3 regions of the Marinobacter sp. R17 genome follow, and region 3 is predicted to be linked to each of the others. Evidence: riboswitches for the same ligand, from Rfam matches in the RefSeq annotation. Region 3 holds a riboswitch; each other region holds the start of a gene.
The links. Region 3 has a riboswitch for cobalamin ahead of EB809_RS08780 (CbtB domain-containing protein). Riboswitches for the same ligand answer to the same signal wherever they lie in the genome.

Region 1: linked by a shared signal. The riboswitch ahead of EB809_RS20390 (TonB-dependent receptor domain-containing protein) and the one ahead of EB809_RS08780 (CbtB domain-containing protein) in region 3 are both predicted to bind cobalamin.
Region 2: linked by a shared signal. The riboswitch ahead of EB809_RS09875 (ABC transporter substrate-binding protein) and the one ahead of EB809_RS08780 (CbtB domain-containing protein) in region 3 are both predicted to bind cobalamin.

What each region holds. Positions count from the first base shown of each region.
Region 1 is NZ_RHGZ01000045.1:1,099-8,540, reverse strand. Features, by position in the region: gene EB809_RS20405 (fibronectin type III domain-containing protein) at 91-525, shown strand; gene EB809_RS20400 (DUF2782 domain-containing protein) at 591-914, opposite strand; gene polA (DNA polymerase I) at 1,030-3,744, shown strand; gene EB809_RS20390 (TonB-dependent receptor domain-containing protein) at 3,769-5,565, opposite strand; cobalamin riboswitch at 5,708-5,904, opposite strand; gene EB809_RS20385 (hypothetical protein) at 6,203-6,562, shown strand; gene EB809_RS20380 (ABC transporter ATP-binding protein) at 6,600-7,376, opposite strand; gene EB809_RS20375 (FecCD family ABC transporter permease) at 7,377-7,442, opposite strand, start outside.
Region 2 is NZ_RHGZ01000011.1:55,246-62,687, forward strand. Features, by position in the region: gene EB809_RS09860 (polyphosphate kinase) at 1-816, shown strand, start outside; gene EB809_RS09865 (ABC transporter ATP-binding protein) at 829-1,593, opposite strand; gene EB809_RS09870 (FecCD family ABC transporter permease) at 1,590-2,639, opposite strand; gene EB809_RS09875 (ABC transporter substrate-binding protein) at 2,636-3,697, opposite strand; cobalamin riboswitch at 3,860-4,053, opposite strand; gene EB809_RS09880 (heme NO-binding domain-containing protein) at 4,219-4,782, shown strand; gene EB809_RS09885 (putative bifunctional diguanylate cyclase/phosphodiesterase) at 4,775-6,685, shown strand; gene EB809_RS09890 (SelT/SelW/SelH family protein) at 6,722-7,009, shown strand; gene EB809_RS09895 (methyltransferase) at 7,016-7,442, shown strand, end outside.
Region 3 is NZ_RHGZ01000009.1:84,919-92,360, reverse strand. Features, by position in the region: partial or broken gene EB809_RS21170 (ATP-binding protein) at 1-231, opposite strand, end outside; gene EB809_RS08785 (CbtA family protein) at 212-976, opposite strand; gene EB809_RS08780 (CbtB domain-containing protein) at 1,074-1,265, opposite strand; cobalamin riboswitch at 1,299-1,511, opposite strand; gene bluB (5,6-dimethylbenzimidazole synthase) at 1,561-2,274, opposite strand; gene EB809_RS08770 (cobyric acid synthase) at 2,274-3,746, opposite strand; gene cobD (threonine-phosphate decarboxylase CobD) at 3,765-4,832, opposite strand; gene cbiB (adenosylcobinamide-phosphate synthase CbiB) at 4,847-5,758, opposite strand; gene cobT (nicotinate-nucleotide--dimethylbenzimidazole phosphoribosyltransferase) at 5,906-6,967, shown strand; gene EB809_RS08750 (histidine phosphatase family protein) at 6,964-7,442, shown strand, end outside.

The sequences.
Region 1 (7,442 bases), on a different contig from region 3:
AGTCGTCCCTAGAAAGAGAGCTCGCCCAAGCGGGCCATGTTCAATCAGCTAAGGAGCGCAATTTAGGCTCCAGAAACGTCAGGTATATCAATGAACTACACAACGCCAAGCCGGCCTCGGCACGTCCTTCTTTTGTCTTTCATTTTTGCGACCCTGTTTCTCACCGGCTGTAAGGGTGGCGGTTCTTCCTCGGATTCAGCTTACAAATCATCCTCGAACACCTCCGACAACGCGGTCGCGCTGAGCGAACCCCGTGAAGCCGCGACGTCCAATCTGCAATGGGCTGCCCCAGCCACACGCGCGGACGGGTCAAAGCTTTACGTGGGCGAGATCAGCGGCTATCGGATCTACTACAAGCTGAAGTACCAGGATGCGTATCAATCCATCAAAGTCAGCGGCTCAGACGAAACCAGCTTCCCGCTGAAAGACTTTGAACCGGGAGCCTATGAATTTGCCGTGTCCACAGTCGACACCGATGGCCTGGAAAGCCAGCCGTCACAGGTCATTGCGGTCAATATCATCTAACGGCCCCATCCCGACCGGTTAATCGACCGGTCGGGATGGCCAGCCCCCGAGAGTCTTCCGCTTTTTCACCACTGGAAGAGAATCCACTTGGGAACCACCAGCTGCGAACCATCCTGGCGTATAAATCCGCCCCCATCGGCCGGTACCAGGTAATAGACCGGTCCGACCTTCGGCTTCACTCGAATTTCCTTGAGCTCTCCGTTAACGCGGTACTCGTAGTACGTTGCCTCTTTCCCCGGCCGGATCACCACTTCCGGGGCATCCGCCGATGGCTGGTATTCCGAGGCCCGAACCGGAGCCTGTTGCTGCGGCTGTTCTTCCTCGGCCTGGACCTGGGCACTTAATACAGCGGCCATGGCGGCCACCAGCAGGGCGATTGGTTTTTTCATGTTAACCTTATGTTCCTTAACGGCTTGACGCTTGGGGCGCCCTGAAATCAAGGCTCCCCCAGCAGATTTGCACAACACAGCGATCTTCACAACCAGATTCCGGAATCCCGCACCTATGAGCCAGAAGCAGACGCCCCCAGTCGTTCTCGTCGACGGATCCTCCTACCTGTTCCGCGCCTTTCACGCCCTGCCGCCCTTGACCACGAGCAAGGGCCAGCCCACCGGAGCGATCAAGGGGGTCATCAGCATGCTGCGCCGGCTCGACCAGGATTTCCCCGGCTCCAAGGTCGTTGTGGTCTTCGACGCCAAGGGCAAGACGTTCCGCCATGATCTCTACGAAGACTACAAGGCGAATCGCCCGCCCATGCCGGAAGACCTGGCCACCCAGATCGCGCCGATCCACGAGATCATCCGCGCCATGGGGCTGCCGCTACTGATCGTGCCCGATGTGGAGGCGGACGACGTGATCGGCACCCTGGCGTACGAGGCCACGGACAAGGGTGTGGACGTGGTGATTTCCACCGGCGACAAGGACATGGCCCAACTGGTCAGCGATCACGTCACTCTGATCAACACCATGACCGAAACCGCCATGGACCGGGATGGCGTGGCCGACAAGTTCGGCATCGCCCCGGAGCAGATTATCGACTACCTGGCCCTGGTGGGCGACAAGGTGGACAACATTCCCGGTGTCGACAAATGCGGCCCCAAGACCGCCGTCAAATGGCTCCAGCAGTATGACACCCTGGACAACCTGATCGAGCACGCCGACGAGATCAAGGGCAAGATCGGCGAGAACCTGCGCAACGCCCTTGAGCAGCTGCCCCTGAGCAAGGAGCTGGCCACGATCAAGACCGATGTGGATCTGGAATTCGGCATCCAGGACGTCAAGCCGGACGACACCGACCGCGAAAAGCTGCTGGCGCTGTTCAAGGAGTACGAATTCAAGACCTGGATCGCCGAGCTCAGTGACAATGGCGACGAATCAGCGGACGACGACACGACGCCGGACGCGCCGGAAAAACGCTACAGCGTCATCACCGACCAGGGCGAGTTCGACGATTGGGTCAAACGCCTGAAGAAAGCCGACCTGTTTGCCTTCGACACCGAGACCACCAGCCTGAACTACAGCAGCGCCGAAGTGGTCGGTGTTTCCTTTGCCATCGAACCGGGCGAAGCCGCCTACGTGCCGTTTGGCCACGACTACATGGGCGCCCCCGATCAGCTGCCCCGCGACACGGTGCTGGGCGCGCTCAAGCCGCTACTGGAAGACCCCAAACAGAAGAAGGTCGGGCAGAACCTCAAGTACGACAAGAACGTGCTCGCCAACCACGACATCACGCTGGAGGGCATCGCCGAGGACACCATGCTGGAGTCCTACGTCCTCAATTCCACCGCGTCGCGCCACGACATGGACAGCCTGGCCCTGAAGTATCTGGGCGAGGCGACGATCTCGTTCGAGTCGATTGCCGGCAAAGGCGCGAAACAGCTGACTTTCAACCAGATTGATCTGGAACAGGCCGGGCCGTATGCCGCCGAGGATGCCGACATCACCCTGCGGCTGCACCAGACCTTGCGACCGCGTCTGGCGAAGGAAGGCCGCCTGGAAGCCGTCTACGCCGAGATCGATATGCCGCTGGTGCCGGTCCTGTCGCGCATGGAACAACGGGGCGTAATGATCGACACCGCCACTCTCAAGCGCCACAGCCAGCAGTTGGCCGAACGCATGGCCGAGCTGGAAAAGGCCGCCCACGAGGAAGCCGGAGAAACCTTCAACCTCGGCTCGCCCAAGCAATTGCAGGCGATTTTCTACGAGAAGCTGGGACTGCCGGTGGTCAAGAAAACGCCCAAGGGCGCGCCGTCCACCGCGGAGCCGGTCCTGCAGGAGCTGGCTCACGACTACAAGCTGCCGCACCTGATCCTGGAGCACCGCAGCCTGAGCAAGCTCAAGTCCACTTACACCGACCGGCTCCCGGAAATGGTCAGCCCGCGGACGGGTCGCGTGCATACGTCCTATCACCAGGCCGTCGCGGCCACCGGTCGCCTGTCATCGTCCGAGCCCAACCTGCAGAACATCCCGATCCGCACCGAGGAAGGCCGACGCATCCGCCAGGCGTTCGTGGCGCCGGACGGCTACAAGCTGGTCGCGGCCGACTACTCACAGATCGAACTGCGCATCATGGCCCACCTGTCCGGTGACGAAGGCCTGCTCAAAGCCTTTGCGGACGGCAAGGACATCCACAAGGCCACGGCCGCCGAGGTGTTCGGCACCACGACCGACAACGTCACCTCGGACCAGCGGCGCAGCGCCAAGGCGATCAACTTCGGCCTGATCTACGGCATGTCCGCCTTTGGCCTGTCCCGACAGCTCGGCGTCGAACGCAAGCTGGCCCAGGAATACATCGACCTGTATTTCCACCGCTACCCGGGCGTGCGCCAGTACATGGACGATATCCGCAAGCAGGCTCACGACCAGGGCTACGTCGAGACCCTGTATGGCCGGCGCCTCTATCTGCCGGAGATCAATGCCAAGAACAAGCAGATGCAGCAGGCCGCCGAACGCACCGCCATCAACGCGCCCATGCAGGGCACGGCTGCCGATATCATCAAGAGAGCGATGGTAGCCGTTGAAGACTGGCTGCTGGACGCGCACGCCAAGGACGCCCGCATGGTCATGCAGGTCCACGACGAACTGATCCTGGAAGTGAAGGAGTCGGCCCTGGACAAGGTCACCCAGGGCCTGACCGAGCGCATGTCCAATGCGGCTGAACTGAGTGTGCCGCTGCTGGTGGAAGCCGGCGTGGGGGACAACTGGGATGAGGCTCACTAGGCCTCACCCCTGTTCAAACCGGGGTTAGTAGGTGTAACGCAGGCTCGCCAGTACCTGGCGGGTCTGCCCGGCGTAGCCGTAGGCCGTGACCGCTTCCTGATCCAGCAGGTTGCTGACTTTCAGGCCCAGGTTCAGTGCCTCGGTCGCGGCATAGCCCAGGCTGAGGTTGGCCACCACATAACCGGGCACGTGTGCGTCCCCCGCCGCCGTATCGATGGAATCGGTACGACCCAACAATTCCAGGTTGACTTCGGTCGGGCCAAACGTACGGCTGCCCGCCAGGCGGCCATTCCACTTGGGACGACGCCCTAACGGATCCCCGGTCTCGTCATCGGTTGCCCGGGTGTAGCCGGCGCCGGCTTCCAGCGACCAGCCAATACCGGTGTAGGCCAGGCTAAGCTCGCTCCCCTTCGCCGTGGCCTTCCCCACGTTGTAAGGCACATACAGGGAATCCAACACCACCAGATCGTCGAAATTGGTGCGATAGAACGACAGCTCGTAGCTCAGACGCCCGGCACTGCCCTTCATACCCACTTCATAGGTTTCCGAGGTCTCGGCTTTGAGATCCGGGTTTGCCCCGAACGGGGAATACAGATCGTTGAAATTCGGCGCCTTGAAGCCCGTTCCGTAGCTCACATAAGGCATGACCACTTCGCTGAGCATATAGCCCACTGACAGTGCCCCGGTGGTTTCCTCGCCATACGCTTCGTTATCGTCGTAACGGGCGGAGGCTTCCACATGCAGCGGCTGGTTCAGGGTCTGCCACTGGGCGAAGGCGGCGTTGTTATAACGGGAATCCTCAGTGTAGTCGGTGGAGGCATCCACCGACTCATCGATGCGCTCGACGCCCAGCGTCAGCAACTGGTAGTCCGTCAGCTCGATATCGCTTTGCAGCAGGTACTGCTGACGTTTGGTTTCGTAGTCGTAGTAAGGCGACAGATTGATGTGATTCTCGTTGGTCTCACGACCGAATCCCACCTGGCCGTGCAGGCTGACCCGGTCAGAGACCGAATAATCCGCAAACACACGGCCGGACTGCTGGATAAACTCGTTCCAGTAGCGCTGATCACTGGTACTGTAACGGCTTCCATCGTCGTAATCGTTCTCGCCCTGGGCATGCATCAGGTTGAGGCCCAGCGAGAGGTCGTCGGTCACCTGCTGATCGAGGCTGGCACTGACGGACTTGCTGGTAAAACCATCGTCGTCGCGCTGGTTACTCGCCGGCTGCGAGTCGACGCCATCGGTATCGTAAAGTGACGCTGACAGGCTGTAGCGCGTGTCGCCGGCCGTACCCGAGAAGTGTTGCGTCAGCCGTGCCGTACCATTGTTGCCGGCACTGACTTCCGAGATCGCTTCGGGATCCAGCGTGCCGCGGCGGGTGAAGATCTGGATCACGCCACCAATGGCTTCCGAACCATACAGGCTGGAGCGCGGTCCGCGAACCACTTCGATGTGGTCCACCAGGGCCAGCGGAATATTTTCCAGCTGCGCCGTCCCGGCCGTTGCGCCACCCACCTTCATACCATCAACCAGCACGAGAACGTGATCCGAGTTGGAGCCGCGGATAAAGACGCTGGACTGTTTGCCGGCGCCCCCCGTATCCGTAACGGACACACCCGGAACCGAACGCAGAACATCCTGCACCGATGTGGCCGTGCTGCGTTCAATATCCTCGCGACTGATCACGGTCACCGAAGCGTTGGTCTCGTCCACGGTCTGCGCTGTCCGCGTCGGCGTGACGACGATGGGATTCAGGGTTTCGGCCGACAAACCGGGGGCCAAACAGCCTACGATCAGGCCCAGGGTCAGGTTCGAAGTCATTCTCACGGGTGTGCGCCCTCAACAGAAAACAGGAGTACCCGGTGAGAAGAGGGCGGGAGCGGTTCCGACAGACAGGGAGCTGGAGGGACCACCGGTGAAGCCCTCCGCTACACCGCATGCGACGTGCCGCGCTTCACAGGAAGCGCCACACTGGGCAGACGGCCGGTCTCCGGGCTCATGGCATTCCAGTCTGGCTGGAGATCAGATACGCCTTCCCGGATCTCGGGATCCAGTGGCCATGTACCTGTCATTACCATTTACCGTTGCGGGGGCAGCCCTGGGATTGCACCAGGTTCCCGTTTCACTCGCCGTGCGAGCACCGCCTGCTGATCGTTCTTGATGACAACGCTGTCATCTTTCTGGCGGGCACTCTATGCCCAGAACCCCCTCAGGTCAATGTCGGGCACGAGGCCTTTCGCTATTGGCGTGCACCTTAAACGAACACCGCGTTATATCAGTGCATTTTGCATCTTCACGGATTGATCACGACCCTTTTAAATCAAGCATTTAGTTTCCGGCACAATTTTAGCTTGCGTCCTATCGTCGAAAACGGGATGTCGTGACACATCCGAACCTGATCACGATGTAGTGGCCACGGTGCCGATAAACCGGGCACCCACTGAATGAGGTAACGACCATGATGACGCTAGCACCAGAACGCAATTGGTTGCTGGATCGCGGGCTGCTCAAGCTCGTCCATCAGTGCCGCAAGCTGATCCTGGCGGAATTCGGCGTTAAGCTTCACCTGACCGACGACCACCTGGAAGACCGCCTGGCGGACTACGCCGAAAAGTCACGTTCCAATCACCTGGCCCGAACCTGGAACGAACTTCGCCAACACCTGCCTGACGCCGGTGACAGCGACACCCAACGCCGGATGTACCGGGGACAGGAACTGGCCGAACCGGCCCCTCCGGCTGAAAAAGAGGCAACCGAGGACAGCGGGCGGACGCGGACGATCACCTACCGCGGCCGCAAGGTGGAAGTGCCGGCCTGATCCGACCGGCTGCATCAACAGCACCGCCCCACGTCACTTACGATGCCGAGCGTGGTACCCAGAGGGCACGGGCGCCCTCACCCACCCGTTCCACTGGATGGTTGAAGACCCGGGCCAGGCACTCTTCGGTCAACATGGCCGATGCCGGGCCGGCGTCGTGACCGCCATCGGGGTAGAGCAACAGGATGCGATCGGCGTGGCGTGCAGCCAGATTGATGTCGTGCACGGACATGAACACCAGCCGGCCTGAGTCATGGGCCAGCGTCTGGACCTGCGCCATAAGACGCGCCTGGTGACGCAGATCCAGGTGGTTGGCCGGCTCGTCCAGCAGCAGCACCCCGGGATCCTGGGCCAGCAACGTCGCCAGGGCCACCCGCCGCTGCTCGCCGCCTGACAGCTGGTCCACTCGTGCACTGGCCAGCGCCTCCAGACCACACGCCTGGATCGCCGCCTCGATGAACGGCGTATCCGAAGCCCCGAGTGCCTGCCAACCCTGCCGATGGGCATAGCGTCCGGCACTGACCGCTTCGGTGACCGTGAATGGAAAGTCCAGCCGGGCCTGCTGTAGCAACAAGCCGATACGGCGGGCCAGCAACTTGCGCGGGCAACGCCGGATATCCACACCGTCAACACAGACCCGGCCGGCAACCACCGGCAACAGGCCCGCCAGGGTCAGCAGCAGTGACGACTTGCCAACACCGTTCTCGCCGAGAACCGCCCAGACCTCGCCGGCTTCCGCTCGCAGATCCAACGGCTGGGCCAGGGCTTTGCCGGCCCGCCCAAAGGCCAGAGCATCCAGTTGCAAAGAAGCCATCTAGCTGTCCCCCCGGCGTCGCAAGAGATACAAGAACAACGGCACCCCAACCGCCGCCGTCAGCAC
Region 2 (7,442 bases), on a different contig from region 3:
ATGACCACACCGTTCAACGAGCGCTGGCGATACGATCCAACCCGGCCGTCACTGCACGATTACCCGGCTGATGTCGGGGACGACGACATTCCGTCCCTGGATACCAGTCTGGAGAACATCGGCGAGTACCAGCGCCGCCTATGGGCCAACCGGTCCCGGGCGGTATTGCTGGTCCTCCACGGCCTCGATGCCAGCGGTAAGGACAGCCTGATCCGGACGCTGTCGACTTACATGGATCCGGCCGGTTTCCACGCCTGGTCCTTCGCCCGGCCGCAGGGAGCGGAAACCCGACACGACTTCCTCTGGCGTGTCGTCCCGTTGCTGCCGGCCTATGGTGAATTGGCGGCCTTCAACCGCAGTCATCACGAGGCGGTGATTGCCGAGCGCCTGTGGCCGATCCATGCTCCGGAGGACTACAACTGGCAGGCCCGATACGAGGCCATTCGCAGCTTCGAGACGCATCTCGCCCGGGAAGGCACAACGGTCATCAAATGCTGGATCCGGCTCAGCGGCGATGAACACCGTCGTCGGTTGATCAAGCGCCTCGACGAACCGCGCAAGCGCTGGAAGTTCGATCCGTCCGACGTGGAAGCCTTCGAGCGCCGGGAGGAGTTGCTGGCCTGTGCCGGGGAGGCCATTGCCGCCACCCACACAGCCGAGGCGCCCTGGTTCATCATCCCCGGCGATCGCAAGTCCGTTGCCCGGTCCATCGTGGCCGCCCTGGTCGACGAACAGCTTCAGGCCCTGGCGCCGGATTATCCAGTAGAGGACGAGAAGACCCTCAAGGCCTACCGGAAACTGCTGGGCGGCGATTGACCCCAAGGGCGATCAGGGAGCCTGCCGGAAACGCAGGATCCGCCGCCCGTCCTGCGGGTCGCCGATGCTGTCGGCCTGCACCCTGAACGTCTGCCACAGTCGCTCCGGAGTGAGTACGTCTTCAGGCGGCCCCAATGCCACCAACCGACCGGCGTCCAGGACGCCAACGCGGTCGCACGCCATCGCCTGGTTCAGGTCGTGCAATGCGATCACCACGGTCACCGGCAACCGCCGCACCAGGCTGAGGATGGCCAACTGGTGCTGGATATCCAGGTGGTTGGTGGGCTCGTCCAGCAGCAGGATGCGGGGTTGCTGGGCCAGGGCCCGGGCGATGTGGACCCGCTGGCGTTCGCCGCCGGACAGGGTGTGCCAGAGCCGGTCGGCAAACGGCCGCATATCGACGTCGTCCAGCGCCCGGTCAACGTGGGTGTCGTCTTCGTCCGTCCAGAAGCGCAGCGGCGACAGGAACGGCGTGCGACCCAGGGCAACGGCATCGCGCACGCAGAGCCGGTCGCTGGTCTCGGCCTGTTGTTCGACCAGGGCAATCGACCGGGCGATGGTGCGCCGCCTGAGTCCGGCGAGCGGGCGACCGTCCACGCGAACGCAGCCCCGGGCCGGTCGGCGCAGGCCAGCCAGTAGCCGCAACAGGGTCGACTTGCCGGAGCCGTTGGGACCGACCAGGGCGAAGGTTTCGCCGGGCCGGATGGTCAGGCTCACGTTATCCAGCAGGGTGCGGCCATGGATGCGGGTCCCGAGATGTTCGGCGGTCAGTTTCATGCCTTGCCCGCTCCCCGGACCAGGATCAGGGCGAACGCCGGTGCCCCGATCAGCGAGGTGATCACGCCGATGGGCAGCACCTGGCCGGGCACCAGGATGCGGGACAGGATGTCCGAACCGACCAGGAACACGGCGCCGGCCAGGGCCGAAGCCGGTACCAGCCGGGCGTGGCGGCTGCCCACCAGCAGGCGCATGGCGTGGGGAATCACCAGGCCGACGAAGCCGATGGCGCCAACCATCGACACCATCACCGCCGTTACCAGGGCGGTCACGGCAATCAGCACGCCCCGGACCGGACGCACCGCTACGCCCATGGACGCGGCGCTGTCTGCGCCAAAGGTGAAGGCATCCAGGGCGCGCATGTACCACAGGCACACCCCCAGCCCGACCAGGGCGGTTGGTACCGCCAGGGCGACGTCGTCCCAACGCACTCCGGACAGGCTGCCCATCAGCCAGAACAGGATGCCCCGGGCCTGCTCGGCGCTGGCCGACTTGGCAATCATGAAGGCCGTCAACGCGTTGAACAGCTGGGCGCCGGCAATGCCCGCCAGGATGATCGCCCCGGCCGCCTGCATGCCCCGCCTGGCGGCGTGGGCCAGCACCACCACCAGGCCGAAGGCCAGGGCCGCGCCGGCAAAGGCGCCCGCTGACAGGCCGATGGCACCCGCGCCCAAACCCAGCACGGTGACCGCCACCGCCCCGGTCGACGCCCCGGCCGAAAGCCCCATGAGAAACGGATCCGCCAACGCATTGCGCAGCAGCGCCTGCAGTACCACCCCGGTCAGTGCCAGCCCGGCGCCGCAGCAGGCGGCGACGATGGCGCGGCTGAGCCGGTAGCTCCAGACGATGCCGGCATCGATGCGGTCAACCGGGTAACCGGCATCCCACAGGCGGTTGGCCAGCACTTTGAGAATGGTGTCCACGGGAATCCGCGTCTCGCCGATGGCGGTGCCGGCCACCAGGGCGATCGCCAGCACCAGCGGGGTCAGCCACAGCCAGTGCAGGCGCGGCGCCACCGGCACCGGCAGGGATATGACGCGGCTCATCGGTCGAAGCTCATTCCGGCCAGGGCGTCCGACAGGGAGTCGAGGCCAAAGATCGTGCGCAGGGTGGCGCTCATGGCGTGGGCGTCCATCGGTACGATGTGGCCTTCCCGCACCGCGGTCATCTGGCTGGCGACGGGGTCGTTGTGCAGGAAATCGAGCTTCTTCCGGATGTCGTCGGCCGGGTAGCGGCGACGGTCCATCTGCGCGATCACGATCAGGTCCGGGTCGGCCCGGGCAATGGTCTCCCAGCCGACGGTTGGCCATTCCTCATCGGACTCGACCACGTTGCGGATGCCGAGTTTGTCCATCATGTAGCCCGGCGCGCCCAGACGACCGGCGACGAAGGGAGCCGCGGCCAGGTCGGTGGACGAAAACCAGAAGACCGCGGACAGGTCTTTTGGCAGGTCCAGCCCATGGGCGCGTTCGATGGCCCGGGTTTCCCGGCCTTTCAGGTCGGTGATCAGGTCCTCCCCGGCGTCCTGCACGTCAAAGATCGTGGCAAGCTGGCGGATGCCCTTGTAGATGGACTGCGTGGAGAAGGCGGCGACCCGCGTGCCATCACCGCCGGTGGCGTTGTCCTTGGTGTCGCAGTCCGCCGGCAGGATGTAAGTGGCGATACCCAGGTCGGCGAATTGCTGGCGGGTGCCCACCGAACCGGTCGGGCCCACGTGCCATTCGTATTGCACGGTCACCAGGTCCGGGTGTTTGTTGACCACCGCCTCGAAGCTCGGGTCGTTGTCGGCGAGGCGCGGTACCCGGTCGTTGATGGCCCTGAACTGGGGCAGTACCGGGGTGAACCAGACCGACGTGCCGGCCACCCGATTGCCCAGTCCCAGGGCGTAGAGCGTTTCGGTGGCGGACTGGCCGATGGTGACGGTGTACTCCGGGGCGGCGTCGAAGCGAATCTCCCGACCGCAGTTATCCAGCGTCAATGGGTAAGCGGTCGGGTCCGCCGCGGCGTTGGTCGCGGTCAGTGTAAGCAGGACCGGCAGGGACCGGCGGACGAGTCGCCAGAACGGGAACCGCCCTGGAGCAGTGAGACGGAATGTGACCAACATGACGTGACCTCCTGGGATCGCTATCGAAGCGCAGCGACTATAATGGTTATGTTATAACATAACAATAAGGTTTCACGGCCGATAGCAAGAGGGTTCAGGAAGCTGTAAAGGAATCCGTATGATGGGAATGGTCCTTCCTTTCCCCGGGGCACCCCGCCCGGCGTCGTGAATCGGATGGTCGGCAGGTCTCCTGACTGACGGGTCGTGGCGCGTCCTGCCTTCCCGGGGGATCCCAGTGGCTTGGTGATTGGACGTCGCTCGCCGCCTACAGTTGCGGGGGCAGTTTCGGTTCGCGGCCGTGGCCGCGGCGAATTCCCTATTAATTCCCGGAGGAAACCGACGCGTCGAGCATAAACAGGTTGATCGGGAGGGGCAAGCGCCAGCGTATAGTCAACCGATGGTATGGCCTGAATTATTCGGCAAAGCCGGAGGCGCTGGCCTAAACTGTGATTCCGGACCGGTGACCCGGCGCCCGGGCTATTCAGGCACCTTTGGGGTGCCGTCGTTGAGCAGCGAGCCGTATGATTGGATTGATCCAGAAGATTTTATTGGAACTGGTTGAGCGCGAGGGTGGGGCCAAAGCGCTCGCAGACGTCACACGCCGGGCCGGATTGGCAGACGTGCCGGATTTCCGGATCGATACGGATTATCCGGATGATGAGTGCCTGCGTCTGATCGAGGCGACCCAGGCCGTTTTCGGCCTGGACGAGGAGGCCCTGTATCGCCTCTACGCCGATGCGTTCATTGTTGAATCGCGTCGGCTGTTTCCCATGTTCTACAGGATGTCCCCAACGGCGCGGGATTTTCTGGAACGCCAGCCCCGCGTTCATGACACCTTGGCGTCCAGCCTGCGCAACGAAGCCAGTCGTGAGCGGGTGCGCGACAAGTTTGCCATTCGCCGTGAGGGCGAGGATCTGGTGGTCACCTACGGCTCACCCAATCGCCTGTGCGGCCTGTATGAGGCGCTCTTCGATCGATTGTTGCAGGAATACGGCGAGGCCGGCGAGTTGAGTGTCCGGACCTGTCAGAAACGGGGGGATCCGGTCTGCACCTTCTGCCTGCGCACGGAGACCGCCATTGACTGACTCGGAAAAGCGCCTGCGTGAGGAAATCAACGCGATTGCCGACCAGCTGTGCCAGGCGATCGACGGGCGATTCGACTTTCATGTGAACTCCGGGTCGGACGACCTGGATGTGCAGAAGCTGTCCGTGCTGTCCAATTTCGTACTCGAATCGGTCCGGCGCAACCTGGAGGCGCTGGAGCGAACCCGGGACGAACTGGAGGAGCGGGTAGCCGAACGAACCCGGCGACTGGATCTGGTGATTGAAGGCGCCAACGACGGCGTCTGGGAATGGGACCTGGAGACCGACAGCATCCAGGTGTCCCAGCGCTGGCTGGTGCAGTGCGGCCGCCCCAGTCTGGGTGCGCGGTGTGAACCGGACGTCTGGATCGACATGATCCATCCCGCCGACCGATCCGATTTCCGGCAGGCCCTGCACGATCACATCAACGGCCTGACGGCCCGCTTCCGGGCCGAGTTCCGGTTATCCAATGGCCGCGGTGGCTACCGCTGGATGGTGGCCCGCGGGATCTGTGACCACGATCCGCAAACCGGCGTTGCCCGCATGATCTCCGGCACCCAGGCGGACGTGACCCTGCAGAAATTCATTAATCCCGTCACCGGCTTTCCCAACAGCCAGTATCTGGAAACCATCCTTGATGAACGCATGCGCGCTCAGCAGTCCGGCCACCTGGACCTGGTGGTGCTGGCCCTGCCCAATTACGCCCTGGTGCGCGAGACCCTGAACGGCCGGGAAAGCGGGATCCTGGCGGGGGAGTTGCGTCGGCGTATGGAGGAGTGTGTGCGCAATGGCGAACTGATCGCCAGTCTGTCCGACAGTACCACCGCCATCCTGATCAACAGCCCCGACCCGAACGCAGGCCTGGACCGTGCCGGCGATGTCCAGCGGGCCTTCGACCGGGTATTCCATGTGGAGAAACGCAGCGTCTGGCTCAGCGGTGTGGTCGGCCTGATGCCGGTGCGCGAAACCCGCCTGGAATCGGCCGATGCGGTGCTGCAGGCGACCCGTACCCTGATGCGCAAGGCCCGCCAGCAGGGAAGCGGGTCCTGCCTGCGCTATCACGACAGCATGAGCCGGGAGAATCTCGATCGCCTGGAAACCGAACAGTTGCTGCGTAATGCCTTGCGTCTGGGCTGGGTGGAGCCTTTCCTGCAGCCCCTGGTCAATCTGCAGGCCGGGCGGCTGAGTGGCTTTGAAGTCCTGGCCCGGATCCGCCATCCGGAGCGCGGCATCATTCCCCCGGACCAGTTCATTCCGGTGGCGGAAGAAACCGGACTGATCCGGGAATTGAGCGAGCGGTTGCTGGACCAGGTGATTCCCCTGTTCAACGACCCGAGGCTGGTCGAGGTCTACGGCAATGACTTCAATCTGGGCGTCAACCTGTCGCCGGTCCAGCTGCACGATCCCCATCTCGCCGAAAGCCTGCTGCGGCGGCTGTCGGAGGCGGGCATGTCGCCGGCTCGCTTCAAGGTGGAGATGACCGAAACGGCGGTGATGGCGGATTCCCGGGTGGCGGTCAAACTGATGAACGAACTGCGCGACGGCGGCATCGGTGTGGCACTGGACGATTTCGGCTCGGGCTATTCCTCCCTGGCGTATCTCCGCAATCTGCCCCTGGACTACCTCAAGATCGATCGCTCACTGGTTTCCGGACTGGACCGGGATCCTGAAAAGCGAGCCATCCTGGAAATGATCATTTCCCTGTGTGAACGGCTGAGACTGACGGTGGTGGTGGAAGGCATCGAGAACGATCTGGAATTGAGCTGCCTGATGGGGATGGGCGCCATGGTCGGTCAGGGCTTCCTGTTCAGCCGCCCCTTGCCGGTGGATGACCTGATTGCCAGCTTGCCGGCCGACGGTCTGTTGCAGCCGGTGGTCAAGCCGGTGTCCGACGGGCGACAATAGCGGCTCACCCCGTACTGATGACCCGGAATCACCGTTATGCCCAGTCGCGTCGAAATCCACTACTGCACCCAATGTCGCTGGCTGCTGCGCGCCGCCTGGATGGCGCAGGAACTGCTGACCACCTTCGAAGATGAGATTGGCGAGCTGGTCCTGAAGCCGGGCACGGGCGGCGTGTTCGAAGTCCGGGCGGACGACCAGACGGTCTGGTCGCGCAAGGCGGCCGGCCGCTTTCCCGACATCACCGAGCTCAAGCAGGCGGTCCGCGACGTCGTGGCGCCAGAGCGCCCACTGGGCCATGCCGATCGCAAAACCGATGACCGCTGAACCACGATGAAGGCTCCCGCCCAACAAAGCCACGACTGGGCCGAGCGCTGGTCGGCGCTCGACCGCTGGCTGACCGATCACGCCGATCTCTGGCAACCGGCCCCCTTCAGTTCACCGGCGCCCGACTGGTGCCGCCGGTATCCGGATATGGCGGCGTTTCTCGAGGAACGGCCTGACCCCGACGTCGACGCCTACGAAGCCGATCCCGAATGTCTGGTCGCGCGGCTCTCGACCTGGCTGCCGGCGATCACCCGGCGCCAGGCCTTGCTGGAGCTGCCGGACTTGTCGGGCGAGTCGCTGGCCCTGCCGGAAACCCGGGCGGTGGACATGCCCGGCCGCAAGCGGCTGCAGGCCGGCGCCTTTGCGGCCGCCGTGCAACCGCTGGAACACCCGATACTCGACTGGTGCTGCGGCAAGGGCCACCTGGCGCGGA
Region 3 (7,442 bases):
ATCCTCGCTCGTGCCCAGCGGCAGGTTCACGAAGGGCGAACGTCTGCCTTCACCGTCGATCGGCAGGATGTCCGCCAATGCCCGGGCCATTGTCGACTTGGCGCTTCCCCGGGGGCCGCTGATCAGTACGCCGCCGATTTTCGGGTTGATCGCGTTCAGGATCAGCGCCGTCTTCAGCGACGATTGACCAACGATGGCCGTGAACGGAAACTCAGACGGCTGCGTTGACATGACCCAACCGCCCCTTGTCCGCCAGACGTTTCAGCACCAGGGCGCACAGCACGCCGGCCAGCAGCCAGAACCCGAGATTGGCCAGCCCGGATGCCCAGATAAATCGGTGATGCAGCTCGGTCAGCGCCAGCACCGCCTCGGGATCCGGATTGGCGAACATCGGTCCGTCATGGACCGGTACGAAAAACTGCGGAGCGATCAGCAACGGCACACCCAGGAGCCGCTTCCATCCCGTTGCCAAAAACAGGACACCGAGTCCAGCCGCCGCTAAAACCACAGTGACGATCCACCAGGTTTGCCGGAGTTCGAGAGCTGCGGCGCTGGCCCCGGGGATTTCAGGCGGCAGGCCGATCGACGGCGCAATGAACACCGCCAGATATCCCAGTGCGCCCAGCAACAAACCCTGCTGGACTTTCGGGGTCATTCGGCCCCTTTCCCGCAGCTGGTTCATCACGACCAGCAGGATGGCCGCGAAGCCGATACCGGCGCAGATGTTGGAAACCGTGGTGTAGAACAGGCGTTCGGCGCCGTCCGCCGGGGCCCAGGCGTCATCGCCATGATGGTGGCCTGCGCTCTCGCCGTGGTCGTGATCGGCATGATCGTGATGGTGAGCTACCGGCTCAGCGGTTTCGTACTGCTCGGCGGCAAGGATGATGGGCGACGTGCCCAGTGCTTCAAAGGCCGTCATGGCCAGACCCAGGATCAGTCCAACCAGACAGGCGCCCAGGATCAATGAACGGAACATGGTTTTCCCTCCGATGAAAACACAGAATCACGTGACGCGGTTGGCCGGTCAGCAAGTCGACCGACGAACGTCAGCGGTTGTCAGTGATGATCCGTGCTCAGTGGCAGGGAAAAACGAACGTGTGCCGGGTGTCGTGCGCGGCATTGTGCGCGGCACTCATCGGCAGGAAGCCCACCGCATAAAGGATCAGCGCGCCGAAAAGCGCAACCGCACCCTGCTGGATGGCTGATGAAACGTGGGAACCAGAACGGGACACCCGTTCCGTGGAAGGCGTGGAAACTACAGACATGTTATCTCCCCCGGTGCCCGCCGCACCGTCATTGGATGGATCGAAGTGACGGGCCGGTCTTCGGGCTCGAAGAGGAAACGGTCTGTCGACCGTCTCGTCGCCTACGCCTTCCCGGCAAATGCCAGTGGCTCGTGCAGGCTACATCTTCATTACCGATGCGGGGGCAGCGATGGAATTGGCCGTGAGGCCGCACCATACTTCCCGATTATCCTCTCTGTGAGAGGCACCCATCTTCAAGGCGTCCATCGTAATGCAACTCTTACGACGGGCGCAACGCATCCTGGCGAATTTACGATTATTTCCGTTCAGGCCGTTCTGCAAGCCACTCCGCCAGCGGATGCTCAGAGCCCAGCGTGCCGGACCAGCGGTCACGGTGCACCAGCTCATCCAACGGCAACCGGGAACGCCAGCCTTTGGCCTGCAGTTCCGGCTGGTCCAGGAATTCACTCACATACCCGATACACAGGTAAGCCAATGGGTAGACCCCCTCCGGCAGCTCCAGCACCTGCGCCAATTTGTCCTGGTCCAGGATGCTGACCCAACCCACGCCAATGCCTTCCGCCCGTGCCGCCAGCCACAGGTTCTGGACGGCCAGGCAGGTGCTGAACAGGTCCGTTTCCACGATGGAATTCCGGCCCAGGACGTTAGAGCCACCGCGACGGCGATCGCAGGTGATGCAGAGGTTTAGCGGGCTATCGAGAATGCCCTGGAGTTTGAGGCTGCGGTACGTGGATTCGCGTTCGCCGGTGTAGTTGTCGGCGGCCCGCTGGTTTTCCTGGTCGAAATTATCCAGCACACGCTGGCGAACCTCGCGGCTTTCGATGACCAGAAAATCCCAGGGCTGCATGAAACCCACGGACGGAGCGTGATGGGCGGCTTCCAGAAGACGCCCGAGCACATCCGGCGGCACCGGGTCCGGCAGGAATTGGGAGCGCACGTCCCGGCGCTCGAAAATGGCGCGGTAGAGTCCGCTGCGTTCCTCGTCGGTAAAGGCGTTGTCGGCGGACATCAAACCGTTTCCCCGTTCAGTTTCAGTAGCCGACGCAGCAGGTCGGTATCCAGTTCTTTCTCCAGCTGATCCGCCAGTCGATCGAGCTGATGCAGGCGGTGCTGCTGATAATCGACGGCCCGGCGACTGCGCAGTCCCCAATGGGCCAGGAGCGCCTTACAGGCCTCTGCGCGATCGAAGACTCCATGCACGTAGGTGCCCATTACCTGACCGTCGTCGCTGATCGCGCCGTCCGGCCGACCGTCAAGATAAGCCAGCGGCCTGTTGAGTGCGGCCCCCGTGGTGACGCCGTTGTGAATCTCGTATCCGGTCAGCGGCACCGGGTTCTCCGGACCGTCCAGGTGGAGGCTTCCGGTAACGTTACGCAATTGCTTGCCGGAGACCATGCGCGTATTGATCGCCAGCCAGCCCAGCCCTTCGGTGTTTCCGGGCGTGCCTTCCAGTCCGTCCGGATCGGCCACCCACTCCCCCAGCATCTGGAAACCACCGCAAATCCCAAAGACATGGCCGCCATAACGCAAGTGCCGGGTGATGGCGGCCGGCCAGCCATGCGCCTTCAGCCAGCCCAAGTCCGAGCGGGTGCTTTTGCTCCCCGGCAGGATGATGACGTCGCCCGGCGGAATCGCTTCGCCCTCGCCGACGAATCGCAGATCCACTTCCGGATGAGCCCGCAAGGGATCGAAGTCGTTGTGGTTACTAATGCGCGGCAGTCTCGGCACGGTAACCCGAAGCTTTCCACCCCCCTCGGCGCCGCCCAGGTTGACGCTGTCCTCGGCGTCCAGCAACAGGCCCTTGAGGTAGGACAAAACGCCGACCACCGGCTTGCCCGTGCGCTCAGTGAGCCAGCTCAGACCAGAGTCCAACAGCCCCGCGTCGCCCCGGAACCGGTTGATCACGAAGCCGGCAATGCGAGCCTGCTCGCTTTCCGAGAGCAGCGTCAGCGTACCGACCAACTGGGCAAACACCCCACCCCGTTCGATGTCACCGACCAGCAACACGGGGCAATCGGCGGCTTCGGCAAAGCCCATGTTCGCGATGTCGTTCGCGCGCAGGTTGATTTCGGCCGGACTGCCCGCCCCTTCCGCCACGATCACGTCGTACCGTTCCGAAAGCGCGCGCCAGGCGGCCATCACCGATTCAGCGGCCTCGGCTTTGTAGGCGTGGTAGTCCAGCGCCCCCATGTTGCCGTGGACCTGGCCACGCAGAATGACCTGGGCGCCCGAATCCGTCTGGGGTTTGAGCAAAACCGGGTTCATGTCGCTGTGGGGTTCGATACCGCAGGCCAGCGCCTGCAACGCCGTCGACCGGCCGATTTCTCCGCCGTCGACGGTTACCGCACTGTTCAGCGCCATGTTCTGGGGTTTGAAAGGCGCAACCGAGACGCCCTGGCGAGCCAGCCAGCGACACAGGGCCGCAACGACGGTGCTCTTGCCGGCATCGGAGGTGGTGCCCTGAATCATCAAGGTGGTCATAGTCGATACAGCCTGTGGTTAAAACGCGGAAGATTGGGGATCGTCGAACGAATGGCCCGCAGAGCCCGCACCCCGAATGTCGCAAAACGCCCGCTCAAGTCGGGCCCACTCGCTCTCGACGCCGGGTAGCCCGAACCGCAATGCAGTCGGTGTCTCAAACCGACGCATCAGAATCCCGCGAGCGGCCAGTTGGTCGGCCAGCGGGACGGCCTGTTCCGTCACAACGTACTGGAACAGCGCCGTGCCTCCGGTCACTGACAACCCAGCCCCTGCCAACAAACCGGCCAGGCGCTCACTGTCCCGGCGCAGGCGCCCGGCGGTGTGTGTTTGCCAGCCGATATCCGTCAGCACTTCAGCCAGGATGGCGCGAGCCGGCCCACTGACGGCCCAGGGCCCCAGATCGGACGCCAGACGATCGACAATTCCGGACTCACCGAACAGGGCGCCCGCGCGCAGCCCTGCGAGTCCGAAGAACTTGCCAATGGACTTCAGGACGAGCAACCCGGGGCGATCGGCAAACGGTGCCAGGCTGTGAGTGGTTTCATCCGGCAGCAGAAAAGCCTCATCGACCACCAGCCAGCCACCCCGGGACTGCAAGCGATCGTGCCAGTGCAACAGCGTCTCACGATCGACCCGCAATCCCGTCGGGTTATTGGGATGAATCCAGACCAGGACATCCAGCGCATCGAGCCAGTCGTCGTTGTTTTCGGACTTGGCGACCTCCACGGGCACGACGTCATGACCTGCCAACGCCCAGCAACGACCGTGCTCCTCGTAGCCCGGAGCGGGCACACCCACACGGCACCGAGAGCGGAGGCGAGGCAAACCCTGAATAGCGGCCTGGGAACCGGGCACTGGCAGGACACCTGCGCTCTCTGCGGCTTGGGCCCAGCTTTTCAGGATCCGTTCCAGTCCGTCATCGTCTTCAGGAAGCCGTTGCCAGACGCTCGCCGGCAACGACGGAATCGGCCAACCGACCGGATTGATGCCGGTGGACAGATCCAGCCACTGTTCTCTCGGAATGCGCCATCGACGTACCGCCTCATTGAGGCGCCCGCCGTGTGCCAGGTTATTTGGAGATGCCATGGTTCCTTCCGGTTTCACAGGATGACCGACAACAACACCGCCGCGATCAGCCACAGTGCAACGCCCCGGTAGACGAGGCGAATCGAGGCCCGTATCGAATCGGCTGTCGCCGCAGGCCCAGCGCCCAGTACCGGACGCTGCCGCAGCCCTTCGCTGTAGGGCGCCGCACCACCCAGGGATACGCCGAGCGCGCCGGCGCCGGCTGCCATCACCGGGCCGGCATTGGGGCTTTCCCAGGATCGCCCTTGCGTCTGCCAACATTGCCAGGCCCTTCGGGTTTGGCCGACCAGTGCATAGGTCAACGCCGTCAGGCGGGCCGGGATCGCGCTCATGACGTCGTCCAGGCGCGCAGCAAACCGGCCGAACCGATTGAACCGCTCGTTTCGATAACCCCACATGGCGTCCAGCGTGTTGACCATGCGATGCAGGACAACTCCGGGCAGCCCGGCAACGAGATACCAGAACAGGCTGGCGAACACCGCGTCCGCTCCGTTTTCCAGCATGGACTCCGTGGCCGCGGTGGCTACCCCGGTGTCGTCCAGTGCCTCGGTTTTGCGGCTGACGATCCGGCCGACGGCCTTCCGGGCGGCTGGCAGGTCGCCCTTTTCCAATTCAACGGCGACAGCCTGCCCGTGCTCGGCGAGGCCTCTCAGGGACATGGCCAGCCAGAGTACAACAACCTCGAGTGTCAGCCGTAACGGGTCGGGCGTTAAGTCAGTGACTAGCCAGGCAACCCCCGTGATCGGGACGGTGAGGATCAACACCCCCGCCACGCCATTGCTGATCGAACCCGGAGCCCGATTAAGGCGTTGCTCGACCCTGGACACCCACCGGCCGTACGCGACCAGCGGATGCCATCGTCTGGGTTCTCCCAGCCAATGATCCAGCAGCACAGCAAGCAGACAGACACCGGCAGAAGCTAACAATTCAGGCCTTCCTCGACGTAATTGCCCGGCAATTGACCCAGGGCATGACTCCAGACAAGCGGCACAGTCTACTCGACCGACACCACCTTGACACCATACCGGCACCGTACGACTATCGTCCGCCCGCTCACCCTGCAGGAATGTGTTATGACCCTACCGGTTGCCTGGACCCACCCCCTACCCGAGCCTGATATGGCCTTCACTGAACGTGCCAGGGAGCAACAAAACCAGCTGACCAAGCCTCCCGGATCCCTGGGTCGACTGGAAAACGCCGCCATTGCCCTGTGTGGCCAGCAACGCCGCCAGACGCCTTCCGCGGACCGTATTCATATCGCCGTGTTTGCCGGCGATCATGGTGTGTGTGAGGAAGGGATTTCCGCGTTTCCACAGGCGGTGACCGCCCAGATGATTGCCAATTTCGCCGGCGGTGGCGCCGCGATCAACGTGCTGGCCAAACAGCTGGGGGCTTCACTGGAGGTCGTTAATCTCGGCACCGTCGGTGAGGTGCCAGCCGACCTGCCCGGCGTAGTACAGGCGGTTATTGCGCCCTCGACCGGCAATATTGCTGTAGAGCCGGCCATGACCGATAGCCAGCTGGCAGAGGCGCTTGTCGCCGGCGACCAGGCCGCCGCACGGGCCGCCGAAGCCGGCGCCGACCTGTTGATTGCCGGGGACATGGGCATAGGCAACACCACAGCCGCGGCCGCGGTCGCCTGCGCCCTTCTGGATGAGGCGCCTGAAACGCTCGCGGGGGCCGGAACCGGGCTCGATCCGGAAGCGATCGAGCACAAGGCAACGGTCGTCGGTCGTGCCCTTGAGCGGCATGGGAAAAACCGCGATCCGCTGGCGGTCCTGCAATCGCTGGGCGGTTTCGAGATTGCGGCCATTGCCGGTGCCTACCTGGGCGCCGCAGCCCGGGGTATTCCCGTCGTGGTGGACGGCTTTATTGCCTCGGCGGCGGCTCTGGTGGCCGTTCGTCAACACCCCACATTGAGCGCCTGGATGCACTTCGGCCACTGCTCGGCGGAACAGGGGCATCGCCGTGTACTGGCGGCGCTGGACGCGGAGCCGTTGCTTGACCTGGGCATGCGGCTGGGTGAAGGCAGTGGTGCCGCGACCGCCGTGACCCTGCTGCGCTCGGCGTGCGCGCTGCACAACCAGATGGCCAGCTTCGCCGATGCCGGTGTCAGTGACGGAAGTGACGCATGAGTGATGACGGCGCCACGCTGATCGATCTGATCCGCCACGGTGAACCCAGTGGCGGCCCCATGTTCCGGGGCAGCAAGGACGACCCCCTCAGTGAGACCGGCTGGCAGCAGATGCGCACAGCGATCTCAAGGGACGACCGCTGGGATGTGATCGTGACTTCGCCGCTGCAACGGTGCCGTGGATTTGCCGAGTGGCTGGGAGCGGAGCATGGGCTCGATGTCGAGGTGGTCGACCGTCTGCGGGAAGTCAGTTTCGGGGATTGGGAAGGCAAAACCGCAGCGGATATTGAGGCGGCGTACGGCGATCACCTGAAACGCTTCTGGGCGGATCCGGTCGCCAATACGCCGGCAGGGGGCGAAGTGCTTACGGCCTTTTCCGAACGGGTTCTGGGCGGCTGGACGCAGTTAAAAGCGACTTACCCCGGAAAACGGATCCTGCTTGTCTGCCACGGCGGCGTTATCCGGATGATCCTGGC